One region of the Cytobacillus pseudoceanisediminis genome, then DNA from elsewhere that is predicted to be linked to it. Evidence: riboswitches for the same ligand, from Rfam matches in the RefSeq annotation. Region 1 holds a riboswitch; each other region holds the start of a gene.

Region 1 (3,284 bases):
AAGCAATGCCTTCAGCCTTCAAACTGTCAGCTGCCGATTCTGTGACAACGGTTGCCAATAAGGGATAACCTTGATTTTTCAATTGAATAGCTAATGCTCTCGCATCACTTGTGCCTGCTAAAAATAAAATCATAAGATCCCCCTAATCCCCGCATGGTGCCGGCTCGACTTCGATCTTGGAGCTCATATCCTGATAGGTAAAATACTGAATTTTTTCACACGCTTAAAATATTTAAAAAGCCGTTCATTTGGATGCGCATTTTCTTTGTATTCTTCGATAATCTCCTTTAATAACGGCACCAGCTGATCGGGCTCAATTCCCTCTGCCACCGGCTGGGCAGCATGGGCTGTACGGCCAACCGGCTTTGCCCCGATAAATAGATCAAACTTCTTCTTGCGGTAAACTATGCCGATATCATCAAATACGGCCCGATAACAGGCCATACCGCAGCCGTTAAAACCAATATGCAGTTCCTTTGGAAGCTTTAACCCCCCAGTTCAGCTGCAATTTCCTCTGCATATGGAATGGATTCTGCTTTCTCCCCGTAGCAAAAATCGCAGGCTTTTACATTTAGAACATCGCCCACTGGCATGACTGTAAGTTGATTTTGTTCGAGTTTTTCCACAATCGACTGAGGCCGTCCAGTTGGAATCTTGATTAAAAATCGGTGATCCGGTGTATATTCCATGGTGCCTTTCTCGCCAACAGCTTCTGCCAATACGCGCATTTGGTCTGGTGTAATAAATTTATTGGCAACCCCAGGCGTTACTGCAAATTCAAAAATATCTTCGATTGGCTGCTGCACCAAATGTGTTTGGTCAATCCCCGATTTCGTTGCCATCGATAAAGCCTTTAAAGCCATATCCATTGAGCTGGCTTCTTGTTTTCTTCTCTGGATCTGCTCGTAGCCGGCCTGTGCTTCCCCGGTTTCCTGATTTAATGCCCATGGCTCCGCTTCCTTTTTTAAACGCTGATGCGGCTTTAAGCTTTGCTTCTCTTCACCGAGCGTATACTTTCTCTGATATCCGCGAGGCGTAATGATTTTATTGTCATAAAAGAAAGTGGAGGAATTCCCGATCACAACCGTTGTCAGCATGCCTATATCGTGATCAAGCATTTCCGCCAGTGTAGTCAGAATGACATTCTGATTCTCGCGGTAAGCACTTTTCACAAGACCCACTGGTGTATCAGGAGAACGATATTTTAATAGAATCCTTTGTGCCTCGACAATCTGCCGTGTCCTTCTGCCGCTTTTCGGGTTATATAATGCGATGACAAAATCCGCCATCCCGGCTGCTTCAATGCGCTTTTCGATCACAGTCCAGGGTGTTAAATGATCACTCAGACTGATGGTGCAGGAGTCATGCATGACAGGTGCCCCCAGTAAACTCGCACATGAATTAATCGCAGAGATGCCCGGAACAATTTCCACTTCGATTCCTTCTTCTTCCGTCCAGCCCATTTCGATCAGCACTTCATACACTAAGCCAGCCATGCCGTATACACCCGAGTCACCGCTCGATATCACGGAAACAATATGGCCGGCTTCCGCTCTTTTCACTGCATCCTGCGCACGGGATACCTCCTCAGTCATCCCCGTGCTCACAATGGAACTTGCTGTAACGAATGGCATGATCAGATCTACGTAAGTTTTGTAGCCAATAATGCAATCACTCTGCTGCAGCGCATCCACAGCCCGTTTCGTTATATGCTCACGATCGCCCGGACCGAAGCCGACAACAAAGATTTTTCCCTTCTTCATAGGTAACCTCCAATTAAGAAAAGCATATGCGCCTTGCCTGCTGCCGTGCTGCTCTTAGCAGGCGCCCTGCGCCGGACATTTCTCAAAATTCATTGCTTCTTGCCAAATAAAAAATGCCTGCACTCCTTTTCAAAGGAATACAGGCATATGAAATGACAGTATAAAAATTAGCATACTGAAACTCAAAAACAATTGATCATAATTGTCCCGCCTATACTTCTCCCTCCGAAAAGCAAGTGTCGTTTAAATAAGCAGGTTTCCTGACTTAAGCTTCTTCTTACTCTTACACCTTCCCGATTTCTCAGTGGCATTGTAATTTCATCAGCTTTTACAGTAGCGGGGGCTGTACCAGACTTTCACTGGTTTCCCTTTTACCTCACCAAAGTGAGCACTTATTCAAATTGATATATTAATTTTTTACTAATATAACATATAATGACCAATTTTGGCATATTATTTTTTTCTTAATTTTTTAAATGCTATGTTAATGCCTTTGACTTTTAGATATAGGAATTGGTAAAAAGAACTTATATCTGCTATTCAGGAGTTAATTTTTGCTGGGATATAATTTACAAAGTTAGTACAAATAGATATTGTTTAATTTATTTAAAATGACCGATTGTCCCTTTGACATTATTAAAATCATGCCGTTTATACTGGACCATAGATACAATACCAAGAATTGGTCCAATCGCTAAACAGGCAAAGACCCATTCCCAGCCAACTAACCTCTGTATAATAGGGATTAAATTTATAGAAAATATAGTGATCAGGAAACCAATGCACATTTGAAAAGTCAAAGCTGTTCCTACATACTCAACTTCTGCAACTTCTGAAACTGCGGCAGAAAACTGGGCAGAATCAGCGATGACAGACATTCCCCAAATGATAGAAAGGAGAAGAGTTAACCAAATATATTGACCAAAAGTAAAGCCAATCAAGATACAGCAAATGGCACTGATACACATAGAAATAATCGTTAGATTTGCTCTTCCAATTTTATCTGAGACTAGCCCGCCTACTACACAGCCAATCCCCCTGCAATTCCGATAATAATAAAAGAGGACAATGCAATGAACCAGGGAGGAATCCCTGGAGAATAGCTTGTAAAACTAGCAGTCAAAAAGATGGGAATCCACGTCCACATCGCATACAATTCCCACATATGCCCAAAATAACCGTAGTTCGCAAGCATTACTGGTTTATTCGAAACTACCTTTTTTATTAATTTAAAAGAGAAAGGTAATTTTTTCGTTGTTACTGGAGCATCTGTTAAAACCCAATTGACAATTACAGCTGCCAGGAGAGCCAATATTGAACTGCAAATAATCACTAATTGCCAATTTAAAGAAGAAGAGAATATAACAATAAAATGTGGCAAAGAGGACCCTAGAGTTAAGGCGGCTATTAAGATACCAACTGCAAGCCCGCGTTTTTTCGGAAACCATTGAGATAATATTTTAACAGCTGTCGGGTATACACCAGCGAGTGATACACCGGTTAATATCCTAAGCAGAATAC
Region 2 (3,284 bases), 650 kb from region 1:
CAGGAGATACAGTTATTGGGTCCACCATTAATAAAAATGGCTTCCTGAAAATTAAAGCCACTAAAGTCGGCAAAGATACAGCATTGTCACAGATTATTAAAGTGGTTGAAGAAGCGCAAGGTTCAAAAGCCCCTATACAGCGAATGGCAGACAGAATCTCTGGGATATTCGTTCCCATTGTAGTGGCCATAGCAGTGGTTACATTCCTGGTGTGGTATATATGGGTAAGTCCTGGAAATTTTGCAGAAGCACTCGAAAAATTGATTGCTGTCCTGGTAATTGCATGTCCATGTGCTCTAGTCTGGCGACGCCAACCTCTATAATGGCCGGCTCAGGCCGGGCAGCGGAATATGGGGTTCTCTTCAAAGGCGGAGAGCACCTGGAGCTCACGCACGAAATCACTGCAGTCGTTCTTGATAAAACTGGAACAGTTACACATGGCAAACCGGTATTAACAGATGTGATTATAGAACACAACGTTGAAGAAAAAACATTTCTCCAGCTTGTAGGGTCAGCGGAGAAACAGTCTGAGCATCCATTGGCTGAAGCGATAGTAAAGGGAATAAAGGATAAAGGAATCATGCTATTTAATCCAGTTGAATTTGAAGCTATTCCGGGGTATGGAATAAAAGCGAGAGTGGATGGAAAAGATCTCCTGATAGGTACAAGAAGATTAATGGACAAATACGACGTTAATGTCCAGTCAGCCAAACTTGATATGGAAACACTGGAGGAAAATGGAAAAACGGCAATGCTTGTCGCGGTTGATGGCAAATATGCAGGTATCGTGGCAGTTGCGGATACAATAAAGGAAACATCCAGAGATGCAATCAAACGCTTAAGGAAACTGGGCATTGAAGTCATTATGATTACGGGAGATAACAAACGTACGGCTCAGGCAATAGCTGATGAAGTGGGCATAGACTCTGCAATTGCAGAGGTTCTACCTGAAGGCAAGGCAGAAGAAGTAAAAAAACTTCAGAACCAGGGAAAAAAGTAGCTATGGTCGGCGATGGCATAAACGATGCACCTGCACTTGCTGTAGCTGATATTGGTATGGCGATCGGAACCGGTACAGACGTTGCGATGGAAGCAGCTGATATTACGCTAATGAGAGGGGATTTAAATAGTATTGCAGACGCCATCCTAATGAGCAAAAAAACCATTAGGAATATAAAACAAAATCTTTTCTGGGCATTTGCATACAATACCCTTGGCATCCCAGTAGCTGCATTAGGGTTCCTTGCACCTTGGCTTGCCGGCGCCGCAATGGCGTTCAGCTCCGTATCTGTCGTTTTAAACGCACTTCGTTTACAAAGAGTAAAAATAAAGTGAAACTTCAATCAGCGGGAATTCTTTTTCTCTGCTGATTGTTAGTTGAACAAATCGGGCCTCAATGGGCAGTTGACCCACTCATCCTCCATGGACTCCTCTGAGCCCTGTAGTGGGGTCATACTGTCCGTTAGACTGCGATAAATGAAAAAACGTTTTATTAAAAGGAGCAGATAAAATGAAAAAATGGGCAGGTGCAGCGATTGCGTATCTCGTTCTTGTAATGGCAGGGTATGCTGTATATGATTCATTTTGGGCTACCCCTGAGCCGGTATCTCATGATATTGAAATGGAAAATCATGAGTGAGAAATAAAGAACAGAGGGAATATCCCCCCTGTTCTTTTTCGTCCATTAACGATTAAAAATTTGTAATCTATTTCTCTATATGATAGAATCATCTACAATATATAGTATATATTAAAAAGAATAAAAACTACATATAGATCGTGATTGGTGTCCTATGAGGACTTAATAGGGAATTCGGTGTAAAACCGAAGCTGTCCCCGCAACTGTAAGTGCAGACGAAAAGAGCATGCCACTGTACAAAACGCTTTATGGCGTTTGTATGGGAAGGGCTTTAAGTAGAGTGAAGCACAAGCCAGGAGACCTGCCAGGGCGATCGAAAGTTTCATATCTTCGGGGATTGAGATGATGAAACGATCGCGTAATGGCCGTTTATTCATCTTCTTCCAGCTATTATACTATCGTTTGATCCGCTCATTTTCCGGGCGGATTTTTATTTTGCCTTTAGGAGGAAGTAAGATGGTCCAAACCATACAACCGATAGAAATTTTAGAAGAACTTAAGACAGAATTTCCACAGCTCGGCATAGAGCACCTATTAAAAAGGTATGAAGAAATGAGCCAGCTGGGAGCGGAAACAATGTATGACCAGTTTATACTGGATTGTTTATCTTTTATCAGTATTGATGAGCCTGATTGGACTTTTGCCGCGTCACGTCTGCTTCTTAAGAAGCTCTATACTGAGTCAGGAAAAAATAGAGAATGCCAGCCGGATGATTGCTACAAACATTTTTATACGTTAATTGAACGGCTGACGGCTTTAGGAATTTATGACCAGGATTTATTAGATGTGTATTCAAAGGATGAGATAAATGAACTTGCCCAATTCATAAAGAAAGAAAATGACCGCTTATTTACATATTTGGGGTTGAAAATGCTGGCTGACCGATATCTTGCCAGGGACAAACAGAAAAATCTTTATGAGCTTCCACAGGAACGGTTCATGATCATCAGCATGGTGCTGATGAAAAGGGAGCCGAAGGGTAAGCGGCTTGAACTCATTAAAGAAGCTTACTGGGCAATGAGTGGTTTGTATATGACTGTTGCCACGCCAACACTCGCTAATGCAGGGAAAAACTGGGGACAGCTTTCAAGCTGTTTCATTGAGACCGTTGATGACAGTCTTGATTCTATATATGACAGCAATACCGATATTGCATCACTGTCTAAAAATGGCGGGGGAATCGGAGTATATTTAGGGAAGATCCGCAGCAGAGGAAGTGATATTAAAGGATTTAAGGGTGCATCTTCAGGTGTGATTCCCTGGATGAAGCAGCTGAATAACACAGCAGTCAGTGTTGATCAGCTTGGACAGAGGCAGGGTGCTATAAGCGTCTATCTGGATGTCTGGCATAAAGATATCTTCTCGTTTCTTGATGCAAAGCTTAATAATGGAGATGAACGGCAACGGACACATGATTTATTCACAGGTGTCTGCATTCCGGATTTGTTTATGGAAAAAGTGGAAAGCCGGGGATATTGGTATTTATTTGATCCCCATGAAGTCCGCAAGGTAATGGGCTTTTCACTGGAGGATTTTTATGATGAAGGTGAAGGCGAAGGTTCATTCCGCCAGAAATATAAAGAGTGTATAGATAACCCGAATCTATCAAGGGAAAAAGTGCCTGCCATCGATATAATGAAATCCA
Region 3 (3,284 bases), 2.6 Mb from region 1:
CAGTTATTTTTGCTACAATAAGAGAATAAAATACTGGATGTTTAACAGGCAGTTTCAAAAAGAAGCTGTCTTTTTACTAATTTGTGAAGGCGCTTGCGCTATTCTTATCTGTCTAGCTCAGTGCTTTTCTTTGAAAACACCACTTTGGGTAACGGTTCGGAGGTTTCGTCATTGAAAAGAAGGAATCATGCTATTCGTGATCTCATCTACATCCATCTTAATGAACAGGATCAGTATGTGATGACTTATGGAATTGAGTTTGCAGAGTTTGCCCAAACTCTTTCCGATTCTATTAACAATCTGCTGTTGTTAAAGCATCGTTTTGAACATGGGGACTTTAATACCCACACGATGTTCGATTATGTGTCAAGGGACAAGCTGGGCAGGCTGGTTGAGGATGATGTATATGGCTATGGCGATTTTTGCTGGATTGATTTCGAGGAAGAGGAAGCGGTGAATGAGCTTCCCGGCCAGACAATTGCTGAGCTTCTTTATCTCGGCCATGTCAAGGAACATCTTAAGCCGCCTTTTTACAATTATCTGAGCAATCGCTATGTGTACCTGGCCCATGATGATGGCTGGTTTAACCGTACATATTATCGCGATCTGAACGATTTTTACCGCATGCTTGGGGAAGTAATCCCCGGTAAAATGGGACAGATGAAAGTCGAAAAAACGCTCCTTGGCATAAAAAAGAAAAAGACGTATCCTCCTATCACCAGAGATGTCCTGCCTTCCTTAAAGTCTCTTATGAAAGAGGGAGCGGTACTTTCCATTAAGGATATCGAACAGAATCGGGTCCGGATAGAAATTCCTATTTGGATTATTGGCGACTTTGCGAATATGGATGATATGTATGACGAGTATGAGGCCATTGTGAAAGAGCCATGTGAGGCGAAGATTGTGTTTGATAAGAAAACAAGGGAATGGAAAATATACTCGCGCTAGAATTCTGAACTTTTTTACAACATTCAGCAAAATTCTCTTACTTTTTCTGCGTGATGGTGTATAATCGGAGATAGAAAATTTTATATCCGCATAGAACAGGTGTCTTCTCAAAAGGGTTTTAAAACAGGCTCTTTTGAAGACTTAATAGGGAAGCTGGTGAAATTCCAGCGCGGTCCCGCCACTGTAAATGGAAGCTGTCTGTAAATCCACTGTACAGGAATGTATGGGAAGGAGCAGAACGCATTGACCATGAGCCAGGAGACCTGCCTGATTCTTAAGCACCCATAAACCTACGAGGATAGGGAGGTGTTTGGTCCGGCCATCCTTTCTGCACTAATTGATAAATGACCATGCCAACATCTCCTTGCCGTCCGAGGGGATGTTTTTTATTTGGTTGTTTCTAAAAGTCTATGGGTGGCTAACTTAGTTTCTGCCACTGAGTTGATTGCAGCGGAGGGCACTTGACTCCTGCGGGAAGTGAGGGAAGTGAGAGACCCCACAGGCGAAGCCGAGGAGGCTCTCATCTCTCCCCGGAAAGCAAGTGCCTGCAGCGGAAATCAACGCGCTAGGTTTGTAAGCTAAAAAATATTATGAGAACCAGCCTTTTATTTTTTAAGATGGTGTTAGACACCACCCGAATTTTGTCGAAAGTTCTAGGAGGATTGCTGAGTATGAGAAAGTTTTATGCATTTTTATTAACGATGCTTCTGGCTGCAGGAGTGCTAGCAGGCTGCGGCGAGAGTGCTGAACAGCCTAAAGAAGAGAAAAAGGTTGAGGAAGGGCAGAATACTGGCGGGGAAGAGGCTGCTTTTCCTGTTACGATAAAGGATGCTCTTGATAATGAAATCGTCATCGAATCCAAGCCCGAAAGAATCGTTTCCATGATTCCAAGCAACACCGAAATTGTTTTTGAATTGGGGCTTGGCGAAGAAGTTGTCGGAGTCTCCGATTTTGATAACTACCCGCCCGAAGCCACAGAAAAAGAAAAGATTGGCGGCATGGAATTTAATGTCGAGAAAATTATTTCTTTAAAACCGGATCTTGTCCTTGCTCACGCGTCAAGCGCACATAATTCCGAAGCTGGCCTTCAGCAATTAAGGGATGCAGGTGTGACCGTCCTTGTTGTCAATGATGCAAAGAGCTTTGATCAGGTTTTTGAATCCATTGAAATGGTTGGAACCGCAGCGGGAGAGAAGGATGAAGCAGAGCAGCTTGTTTCAGATATGAAGAGCAAGCTCGAGGAAATCAAAACAAAAGCTCAGGGCATAAAAGAAGAAGACCGCAAATCGGTTTTCGTGGAAGTTTCACCTGCTCCTGAAATCTATACAGCAGGTACAAAAACATTTATGGATGAAATGCTAAGTGCCATCAATGCAGAAAATATCATTTCCGAAGAAGGATGGCCGAAAATGGATCCGGAAGCGATTATCGAACGGAATCCGGATGTAATCATCACAACTCATGGCTATTACACTGAGGATGCTGCTGGCAATGTAATGAAAAGGGATGGCTGGCAGGATATAACCGCAGTAAAAAATAAGCATGTTGCCGATGTTGATTCCGATATGGTAACCCGCTCTGGCCCTCGTATTATTGAAGGAGTCGAGGAACTTGCAAAAGCAGTATATCCGGACGTATTTAAATAATAAATTTTTAGCTTATCTAACAGCAGCGGCTTTCCTGCTTTTAGCCATGCTGATGGGGATTTCAATTGGAACAGTGTCTGTTCACCCCATGACGATTATCAGAGTAATAAGCGCTGAGCTATTTCCTTTTATTTCATTGGGAAACACGGATGCTATGCATTCAAATATCATTTTGAATATTCGCCTGCCGCGCGTTTTGCTGGCTGGCTTAGTAGGGGCGTCTCTTGCAATTGCGGGAGCCGCCTTTCAAGGTTTATTAAGAAATCCGCTGGCAGATCCATATACAATTGGGGTTTCATCCGGGGCTTCACTAGGTGCTGTTTTAACATTATTCTTAGGATTATCCATTCCGTTTGCAGGAATGTTTACGCTGCCGTTATTCAGCATTTTATTTTCCTTTTTAACCATTTTTGCCGTTTTGCTGTTTGCCAGAAAAATTGAAAGATCCATGAAAGTGGAAACGATTATTTTAACAGGCATTATCTTCAGTTCTTTTCTTGGCGCTCTGATTTCTCTGATGATTGCCCTGACTGGAGAGGAGCTTAGACAGATTATTGGCTGGCTTCTTGGCAGTGTATCCATGAGAGGGTGGGCGTATATTAAAATTATCATTCCGTTTTTTGTACTGGGTGCCATCCTTCTTTTAGTGAACAGCAAAGAGCTTAATGCCATGAGCTTCGGAGAAGAAAA

The links. A riboswitch is a leader RNA that binds a small molecule or an ion and turns the genes downstream of it on or off. The one in region 1 is predicted to bind cobalamin.
Region 2: it holds a riboswitch for cobalamin, as region 1 does, so the genes downstream of both, M5V91_RS02800 (ribonucleoside-diphosphate reductase subunit alpha) here and cobJ (precorrin-3B C(17)-methyltransferase) in region 1, are expected to answer to the same signal.
Region 3: it holds a riboswitch for cobalamin, as region 1 does, so the genes downstream of both, M5V91_RS21200 (ABC transporter substrate-binding protein) here and cobJ (precorrin-3B C(17)-methyltransferase) in region 1, are expected to answer to the same signal.

Annotation. Positions count from the first base shown of each region.
Region 1 covers NZ_CP097349.1:1,158,580-1,161,863, reverse strand. Annotated here, with positions in the region: gene cobK (precorrin-6A reductase) at 1-133, opposite strand, end outside; partial or broken gene cobJ (precorrin-3B C(17)-methyltransferase) at 143-1,763, opposite strand; cobalamin riboswitch at 1,997-2,174, opposite strand; gene M5V91_RS30320 (MFS transporter) at 2,366-2,740, opposite strand; gene M5V91_RS06140 (MFS transporter) at 2,785-3,284, opposite strand, start outside.
Region 2 covers NZ_CP097349.1:504,011-507,294, forward strand. Annotated here, with positions in the region: partial or broken gene M5V91_RS02790 (heavy metal translocating P-type ATPase) at 1-1,335, shown strand, start outside; gene M5V91_RS02795 (hypothetical protein) at 1,511-1,639, shown strand; cobalamin riboswitch at 1,768-1,961, shown strand; partial or broken gene M5V91_RS02800 (ribonucleoside-diphosphate reductase subunit alpha) at 2,096-3,284, shown strand, end outside.
Region 3 covers NZ_CP097349.1:3,926,646-3,929,929, reverse strand. Annotated here, with positions in the region: gene M5V91_RS21205 (hypothetical protein) at 172-948, shown strand; cobalamin riboswitch at 1,029-1,233, shown strand; gene M5V91_RS21200 (ABC transporter substrate-binding protein) at 1,620-2,594, shown strand; gene M5V91_RS21195 (FecCD family ABC transporter permease) at 2,560-3,284, shown strand, end outside.